DNA from 4 places in the Streptomyces sp. NPDC001606 genome. Region 3 is predicted to be linked to each of the others. Evidence: riboswitches for the same ligand, from Rfam matches in the RefSeq annotation. Region 3 holds a riboswitch; each other region holds the start of a gene.
What was found. A riboswitch is a leader RNA that binds a small molecule or an ion and turns the genes downstream of it on or off. The one in region 3 is predicted to bind cyclic di-AMP.
Positions count from the first base shown of each region.

Region 1: it holds a riboswitch for cyclic di-AMP, as region 3 does, so the genes downstream of both, ACWCV9_RS28200 (transglycosylase family protein) here and ACWCV9_RS36710 (M23 family metallopeptidase) in region 3, are expected to answer to the same signal.
Region 2: it holds a riboswitch for cyclic di-AMP, as region 3 does, so the genes downstream of both, ACWCV9_RS31985 (transglycosylase SLT domain-containing protein) here and ACWCV9_RS36710 (M23 family metallopeptidase) in region 3, are expected to answer to the same signal.
Region 4: it holds a riboswitch for cyclic di-AMP, as region 3 does, so the genes downstream of both, ACWCV9_RS21070 (C40 family peptidase) here and ACWCV9_RS36710 (M23 family metallopeptidase) in region 3, are expected to answer to the same signal.

Region 1 is NZ_JBSFHC010000018.1:93,087-95,278, reverse strand. It holds gene ACWCV9_RS28200 (transglycosylase family protein) at 266-976, opposite strand; cyclic di-AMP (ydaO/yuaA leader) riboswitch at 980-1,152, opposite strand; gene ACWCV9_RS28195 (transglycosylase family protein) at 1,335-2,192, opposite strand, start outside.
Region 2 is NZ_JBSFHC010000023.1:11,746-13,937, reverse strand. It holds gene ACWCV9_RS31990 (HAD family hydrolase) at 1-420, shown strand, start outside; gene ACWCV9_RS31985 (transglycosylase SLT domain-containing protein) at 456-944, opposite strand; cyclic di-AMP (ydaO/yuaA leader) riboswitch at 950-1,129, opposite strand; gene ACWCV9_RS31980 (polyprenyl synthetase family protein) at 1,662-2,192, shown strand, end outside.
Region 3 is NZ_JBSFHC010000036.1:3,799-5,990, forward strand. It holds gene ACWCV9_RS36705 (PP2C family protein-serine/threonine phosphatase) at 1-413, shown strand, start outside; cyclic di-AMP (ydaO/yuaA leader) riboswitch at 672-847, shown strand; gene ACWCV9_RS36710 (M23 family metallopeptidase) at 857-1,888, shown strand; gene ACWCV9_RS36715 (aldo/keto reductase) at 1,962-2,192, shown strand, end outside.
Region 4 is NZ_JBSFHC010000011.1:120,860-123,051, forward strand. It holds gene pcrA (DNA helicase PcrA) at 1-529, opposite strand, end outside; cyclic di-AMP (ydaO/yuaA leader) riboswitch at 793-965, shown strand; gene ACWCV9_RS21070 (C40 family peptidase) at 973-2,192, shown strand, end outside.

The sequences.
Region 1 (2,192 bases), on a different contig from region 3:
GACACGCAGACGGTACCCATTGTTCACCGTCGGAACAAAGGGGGGTGCGGAAGAACAGCGGACGACGGCTCGGCAAAGAGCCCGGCCGGCCCGGAGCGGCCGGGGGCCGGTCATGGAAAAGCCCCGCCCCGGCGCGTACGGGGGAGAACGCGCCGGGGCGGGGGGCCCGCGGGGACGGGGGGTCGGCCCTCACCGGGGCTTCACTCGGCTGCGAGTGTGGGGGGCCCGGTGGTGAGGGCGCTGTGGCTCTGCGCGGGGCCGCAGGTCACTTCAGGTGCAGCTGCTGGCCCGGGTAGATCAGGTCGGCGTCCGTGACGATGTCCTTGTTCAGGTCGAACAGCTTCTTCCAGCCGCCCTGGACGTGGTGCTTCTCGGCGATGGTGCTGAGGGTGTCGCCCGCGACCACCTTGTACTCGCCGTCGCCCTTCTTGACCTTCTTGCCGGTCGGCGTGGTCACGGTCTTGCTCGGGGACGGGGTGGTGCGCTGGGTGGAGCGGGTGGCGGCCTGCCCGTCGGTGGAGCGGCTGGTGGTGCCGGTGCTCTTGGTCGTGGAGCCGGTGCTCTTGGTCGTGGAGCCGCCGGCCGGGGCGGAGCCGTTGTACGGCGTGCTCGTCAGGCCCGTGCCGCAGACCGGCCAGGCACCCTTGCCCTGCGCGGCGAGGACCTTCTCGGCGACGGAGATCTGCTGCGCCTTGCTGGCCTTGTCGGCGGTCGAGGCGTAGGCGGTGCCGCCGTACGCGGCCCAGGTGGAGGCGGAGAACTGAAGACCGCCGTAGAAGCCGTTGCCGGTGTTGATGGCCCAGTTGCCGCCGGACTCGCACTGGGCGACGGCGTCCCACTGGGAGGCGGTGGCGGCGGAGGCGTTGCCGGCCGCCATCAGCGGGGCGGCGACGGCGGCGCCGGCGACACCGGCGAGTGCGACGGCGCGGACGGCCTTGGACGGACGACGGTGCTTGCCCTTGCCGGAAAACAGCATGGATCATCCCCTCACCGACGCCTGCGAGGTGAGCTGTCGGGTTCGGGCCGGTTGAGTTGCCCGGCCGCACTCCGCTTGCGCGGGGCGCGGCTTCACCCCAAGCCGGTTCCGGCCTCAACGGCCGGTCACGGCACCTACCTTGGTTCCCCCGCTCCTGCCTGCGGCGCTCGAAGCGACGACTGTTCCCGGGTGGCCGCTGGCAGGATTCGGCGTTGCGACCGCCGGGGCTCGCGGTGGCGAGCGGTCCTGACCGTAGACACGCGATCGGCGGAATTTCAAAGACGATCAGGGCTTCTGAGACTCATCCCACACTTTCGCCAAAACGGACATTAGCGATCAAGCAGGGCGTCAACTGGCCCTAATTTACGCCCGTTTCGGTACCGACTTTCAGCGTCTGACCGGCACTGATGTCGTTCGGGTCGGACCCGATGGACTTCTGGTTCTCGGCGTAGAGGGCATGCCATCCGCCGTCGACCCCAAGGGAGTCCGCAATGGAGGTGAGAGAGTCCCCCGCGCGCACGGTGTAGGTGTCCGGCCGACGGGAGGCATGGCGGCCCGAAGCGGCGTCGTTCTGACCGTTTGTCACGTTTTCGTCCGCACTGTCCCCACGGTGACGCCCGCCACTGCTGAGCGAACCGGTGTCCACCAGGCTCCAGGAGCCGGCGCTCTGCTGGGTCGGGTCCGGATCGTCCGCTTCCGGCGTGTCCGGGGTGGAAGTGTCGCTTTCCTTGGGGTTCTGGCTGCCGGTCGGCGCGGAGGTGCCCGGCTTCGGGGTGCCGCTCGGGGTGGAGCCGTGCGCCTTGCCGTGGTGCGCGCCGGAATCCTTGCCCGTACCCGAGGAGGGGGTCGAGGCGGGGTCCTGGGTCGAGGTGGAGGGGCCGGAGGAGCCGGCGCCGCCGGAGCCGGTGCCGCTGTCCGTGCCGGAACCGGAACCGGACGGCGAGCCCGTCGAGTCCGCCGAGCCGGTCGAGCCCGTCGTCGGGTCGGACGGCGTACCCGCATCCGACGAGCCGGACGAACCGGAGCCGTCCGTGGAACCGGACGAGTCGCCCGTGCCGCCGGTGCCGCCGGAGCCGCCGACGCCCGTGTCGACGTCCACCGAGCCGGAGTTCGCGGTCAGCCCGGACAGCAGGGCGCAGGTGGCCCAGGGCGTGGTGCCCTTGTCGGCGAGGATCTTCTCGGCGACGGCGATCTGCTGCGAGCGGCTCGCCTGGTC
Region 2 (2,192 bases), on a different contig from region 3:
CCGGCCCTGCCCGCGGTCCGGGTCGGCCGGCGCGACGACCTGTGGTCCGCGCCCATCAGCAAGGTGCTGCTGCGCCACGCCACCCTGTCGGACGACGAGCTGGCGGCCACCGCGCGCGCGGTGGTGGGGTCGCTGGCGACGGTCACCATGTCGGGCCCGGGCATGGTGGAGCTACAGCCGCGCGGGGTGACCAAGGCGACCGGGCTGGCGCTGGCCGCTGAGCGGCTCGGCACCGGCGCCGACCGGGCGCTGGCGTTCGGGGACATGCCCAACGACGTCCCGATGTTCGAGTGGGCCGGGCACGGGGTCGCCATGGCCAACGCCCATCCGGAACTGAAGGCGGTGGCCGACGAGGTCACCCTGTCGAACGAGGACGACGGCATCGCCGTCGTCCTCGAAAGACTCTTCCCTACCGACTGACCGGTTCTTCAGTAGGCACCGGCCGGTCGGGGACCTCAGTACGCGCCGAAGACGTTGTCGATGGACCCGTACCGCGCGGCGGCGTAGTTGCAGGCGGCCGTGATGTTCGCGACCGGGTCGTAGGGGTCGAAGGAGGTGCCGGCCACGTGGTAGGCCTGGAAGGTCGGGTCGATGACCTGGAGCAGACCCTTGGACGGGATGCCCGCGGCGGCGTTGGAGTCCCAGAGGTTGATGGCGTTCGGGTTGCCGGAGGACTCCCGCATGACGTTGCGGTAGATGCCGTTGTAGGTGCCCGGAATGCCCTTCTGGGCCATGATCGCGAGCGACTCGCGGATCCAGCCGTCGAGGTTGTTCGGGTACCCGGCGAGCGTGGTGGAGGCCGTGGCGGTCGTGCCGGTGGCGGCGGACGCGGTGGTGGCGCCGATGAGCGGCAGGGCGAGGACGGCGACGCCGGTGCCGGCGACGGCGAGCGCGCGGACCAGGCGGTTGGTGCGGGGACGGCGGGGCTGAGCGGCAGCAGACATGGGGGCGTTCCTCTCCGGCGCCTGCGAGGTGAGCTGTCGGGTTCGGGCGGGGAGGTGCCCGGCCGTGCCCTGGAGGAGGCATGGCTTCACCCCTAGCCGGGCCGGTGCGGCGTGTGCCTTCCGGTCCGGCGGCTTACCTGGGTCCCCCGCTCCTGCCGTACGAATGGGTTCGTGGATGGGTATGCGGGCGGCGGCAGGATTCGGCGTCCGCCCGACGGCCCGGAACGTATGCGAGAGCACATGTCGGGAACAAGTACTGGATTCACACAACGCACTATTTGACCTTGGTCTGCGCCATATGGGGTACTTGATCCTTTGCGGTTGCCAATGCTCAACTCGCTTGCAGAACAAGGAGGAAGCGGGCCTGCGAGGGAGGGGTGCCCGGGACTGGCCGCGTGACCCAATTCACGGAATAGCAAGTCATTCCAAAACGGACATGAGGGATTCAAGGTATTCATTGGATGTAATGGGTGTAATGGATGTAATGGAGTTGCCCGCAGGGCGCGACAAGGCACATGGAGTTCTGTTAAGTCGATAGATGTCCGTTCTTACCATCCGATCGAAACCTTAGTGATCATGATCCGATGCCGACCGGGCTGGACCGGTGGGCGCTATCGGTGATCGAAACAGGACCGGATACGCTGACTCGAGTGATGGCAGCGACCTATCGACAAACCGTGTAATCGCCAGCAGACACCAGCAGACAGGAGACCCCTCGTGACCGTCGTCGGGCCGTTCGGGCTGAGCGTGCGGGACCAGGCTCTGGAAGCCGATGTCCAGGCCGGATTGACGGCTGTCGAGGAAGGCTTGCTCGAGGCCACCAAGAGCGAGGTCCCGTTCATCACGGAGGCCGCACAGCACCTCGTACGAGCCGGCGGGAAGCGGTTCCGGCCACTGCTCGTCATGCTCGCGGCGCAGTTCGGCGACCCCTACGCCCCGGGCGTGGTGCCGTCGGCCGTCGTCGTCGAGCTGACCCATCTGGCCACGCTGTACCACGACGACGTCATGGACGAGGCCGCCGTGCGGCGCGGCGTGGACAGCGCCAACACCCGCTGGGGCAACTCCGTCGCGGTCCTCACCGGCGACTTCCTCTTCGCCCGGGCCTCCCAGATCCTCGCCGACCTGGGCCCCGAGGCGGTCCGGGTCCAGGCCCTCGCGTTCGAACGGCTGGTCACCGGCCAGATCCTGGAGACGGCCGGTCCCTCGGACGGCCGTGACCCGGTCGAGCACTACCTGGACGTGCTCGCC
Region 3 (2,192 bases):
CCTTCGAGGGGTTCACCACCGCCGTACTGGCCGAACTTCCGCACGGCGAGGGGCTCGTCCGGGTCGTCAACCGCGGCCATCCGCCGCCGCTGCTGCTGTACGCCGACGGCGCGGTGCGCACACTGGCCGGGCCCGAGCCCGCGCTGCCGCTCGGCATGGGCGATCTCGGGCAGTGGCCGGACCGGGTGCTGGAGGCGGCCTTTCCGGGCGGGGCCACCCTGCTGCTCTACACCGACGGGCTGTCCGAGGCCCGGGACGCCCACGGCCGGTTCTACGACCCCGAGCGGCGGCTCGCCGGCCGTACCTTCGCCGGTCCGGGCGCGCTGCTCGGGCGGCTCGCGGACGAGGTGCGCAGGCACTCCGGGGGCGGGATGGCGGATGACATGGCGCTGCTCGCCGTACGGCACCCCTGAGGGTCTCCCCGCAGGGGGCCTCACGGTGAGTGACCGGGCGACTCCGTGCGCATAACATCTGAGTCACCATCAAAAACGCTGTGACTCCTGAACGGTGGCCGAGCTGCCGTCAACTCGCCCGGTTTGCAGGTCTTGTGACCCTTAAGTGCCGGCATAAAAGGTTAACGATCAAGCTGGACGGGCTTGGAAAGTAACCGCAAGGTCTATTAACGTTCGATAACGCAGCGCGGTCGTCCCAGCCGTCACAAGAGGCGGCTCCGTGCGCACGCGCCGAATCCCGTAAGGGAACCGGGGAACCACCACCTTGGGGTGAATCACGCGGACACCGTCGTGGACTTGCTGAGCGGACTCGGCCCACGATCGGTTTACGCGCGTAGGAGACCTTCCTGCTCCGAACCCGTCAGCTAACCCGGTAGGCGGAGGAAGGAAAGGAGCGCGCCCGCGTGGCGTCCAACCGGCCTGCCCCAGAAGCCCCGTTCATACCCGCTCAGCGCGAGACGGACACCTTCGGATACGGCTCCCCCGCCGCCGAGGACGGCCCCTGGGAGGAGTGGAACCCCACTGCGGAGTCCGTCGCTCCGGTCCGCGGCCGGCACCGCGTCGCCAAGCAGCGCGGCGGCTTCGCGCGCAGCTCCACCGTCCTCGGTGTCGGTGTGATGGCCGCCGTCGGCGCGGGCGGCATGGCCAGCGCCAACCCCGGCAAGGTGCCGGTCTCCGTCTCCATGCCGGACCTGGACTCCGTCGAGCACCTCTTCGGCGGCGACTCCGCCGACGCCCCCAAGGACGCCACCGGCACGCTCGGCAACGTCGGTGTGGCCTCGGCCGAGGCCGGGCAGAGCGGTGGCGCGGGCGAGGCCCTGCGCAACCGGATCATGGCCCAGGCCGAGCAGCAGAAGGGGCAGGCCGACAGCAAGGCCACCATCGCCGCGCTCGCCGCCTCCGAGAAGCAGACCGCCGCCGCGGCCGCCAAGGCCGAGCAGGCCGCCGCCGCCAAGGCCGCCGCCGCCAAGCAGAAGGCGGAGGCCGACGCCAAGAAGGAGGCCGAGGCCAAGCGCCTGGCCGAGCTGGCCAAGCAGTACTCGCTGCCGGTCGTGTCCTACACGATCACCGGCACCTTCGGGCAGCCCGGCTCCATGTGGTCCTCCGGCTACCACACCGGCCTGGACTTCGCCGCCCCCACCGGCACCCTCATCAAGTCGGTGCACGCCGGCAAGGTCACCGAGGCGGGCTGGGCCGGTGCCTACGGCTACCGCACGGTCATCACCCTCGACGACGGCACCCAGCTCTGGTACTGCCACCAGTCCTCGATCAACGTCTCGGTCGGCCAGCAGGTGAACACCGGCGACGTCATCGGCCGCGTCGGCGCGACCGGCAACGTCACCGGCCCGCACCTGCACCTGGAGGTCCACCCGGACGGCCAGCCCACCGCCATCGACCCCATGGCCTGGCTGCGCGACAAGGGCCTCAACCCCTGACAGGCCCGGCTTTCCGGGTGAACACGGCGCCGGCGGAGGAATGAGCTTCCTCCCGCCGGCGTTGGTATTGATCATGACTTCACTGCGCACACTCGGCTCTTCCGACCTCGAGGTCTTCCCGCTCGCCCTCGGCGGCAACGTCTTCGGCTGGACCGCCGACGAGGACACCTCCTTCGCCGTCCTCGACGCCTACACGGCCGCCGGCGGCAACTTCATCGACACCGCGGACGTCTACTCGGCCTGGGCCGAGGGCAACAAGGGCGGCGAGTCGGAGACGATCATCGGCGCGTGGCTGAAGGCCCGC
Region 4 (2,192 bases), on a different contig from region 3:
AGATCGAGAACGACGAGGTGAAGCCGAGCTTCTTCGACTCGCGGCGCAGGATGCGCACGCACGCGCTGTGGAAGGTCATCACCCACATCGCTTTCGCGCGCGGGCCGACGAGCTGCTCCACGCGCTCCTTCATCTCGCCCGCGGCCTTGTTGGTGAAGGTGATCGCGAGGATCTGGCCGGGGTGGACATGCCGCTCGCCGAGCAGGTGCGCGATGCGGTGGGTGAGCACGCGGGTCTTGCCGGAGCCGGCCCCGGCGACGATGAGCAGCGGGGAGCCGGCGTGCACGACCGCGGCGCGCTGGTTCTCGTTCAGCCCCTCCAGGAGGGCCGCCGAGTCGATGGCGGGACGCGGGGCGCCGTCGCGGTAGTAGGAGTCCCGGTCCGGCGGCACGTCGAACTTCCCGCCGAACAGATCGTCCGGAAGCGGCTCCGGAGCGTGATCGTCCTCGGTCGGCGGCGGGGGCTCCTCCTCGTGCCCACGCGGGGGCTGGAGGTCCGCCAGGAAGCTGTCGTCAAAGAGGCTGCTCATCGCTCTCCGAGTCTAGGGTGCCCCACCGACAACCGGTCGCCGTCCCCGGAACTCGGCCGGCCGGCGACCCCGCCGACCACGGCCCGCGTGGCGCCCGTCGACCGCTCACGCTGCGGAAGCGCCTGCTCACGCGCGTAGACAAGTGCCCCTCAGGTCACGGAAATGTATCGGACATACCTCGCACCAACCTTCACAGGACGCACACGAGTTGGCTAGGTTGCCGTCAGGCCGCACGACCCCTCTCCGGCGAACCTCGCCGGGCCGCGCGGCCTCCGCCGAATCCGGCGCGCCCCGCACGGTGCCCGGAGCCGGGGACCCACCGATCCTGGGGTGAATCGGCCGACCTCCCGCCCGGGACGACGCCGTAGGGCAACCCTTCCGAAGCACCCGCCCGAACCCGACAGCTAACCCGGTAGGCGGCGCGTTGGAAGGAGTCGCCTCTTTTGGCGTCGCACCGCAAGCCGTGGCCCGGCGGCACCCATGGACCGGGCCTGCGCGGCCCCGCCCTCGCCACCGCCGCGTTCACCTCCGTGGCCGTCCTGTCCCACACGGCCGAGGCCGTCCCCGCCCCCGACGGCAGGCCGAGCCTGGAGGAGATCGAGAAGAAGATCGACGAGTTCTACCGCCGCGCCGACTCGGCCGCGGAGGCGGAACCGGCGGCCCGGCAGCGCGCACGCTCGCAGGAGTCGGCGGCAGCCCGCCAGCGAGCCCGCGCGGAGGCGGCGGAGGCCGCCCGGCAGGGGGCGGGCCCGGAGCAGCCGGGAGCCGCCCGGCAGGGCACGCGCTTCGAGGAGCCGGGAGCCGGCCGGCAGGGGGTCTATTCCGCTTCCGCGGAGGCGTCGGCCGCGCGGCAGCCGGCGCACACGGCGGAAGCGCGCCGGGGCGACCCGGGCCAGGACGACCCGCGCGCGGGGGGCGCCCGGCCCGCGGGACGGCACGCCCGGGCCCGCGCGGGCCTGGTGCCGTTCGCCACGGCGCCGGACGTGGCCGCTTCGCTGCTCGCGGAGTTCCCGCAGGACCACTTCGCGCCGAGCCGGGTGATGAACCGGCTGGCCTCGCGCGTGAAGGACGCGGCGGAGCGGACCAGGGCCACCACCGGCGGGAACGCGCGCGGCCGGGACGCGGGCGGCGAGATCACCGATGCGGGCCCGCGGGGCGAGCGCCCTGGCACGCGCATGACGGCCGACCTGGGCGCGGCGACATCGGCTGCCGCCGACCTGGGTGCGCCGATACCGGCTACCGCCGACCTGGGCGCGGCGACATCGGCTGCCGCCGCCCCGTACGACGTGAAGACCGCCAAGGCCGCCGTCCAGCGCAAGCTCGCCACCGCGCGCGAGCTGCTGTCCCGGCTGACCGCCGAGGCGGACGCCCGCTCGGCCGCGCTCGCCGGGCGGAAGCGGGCAGAGGGTGCCGGTCCGGCGTACGGCGCCCAGGTCACCCGGGCCGAGCTGGCGGTCGCCTTCGCCCGCGCCCAGATCGGCAGGCCATACGTGTCCGGCGCCAGCGGCCCCGGCTCCTACGACGCCTCCGGCCTCACCCAGGCCGCCTGGAAGGCCGCCGGCGTCACCCTTCCGCGCTCCGCCCGGGACCAGGCGGCCGCCGGCACGCCCGTGCCGCTCGCCGACGCCCGCCCCGGCGACCTGGTCTTCTTCTACGACGACAG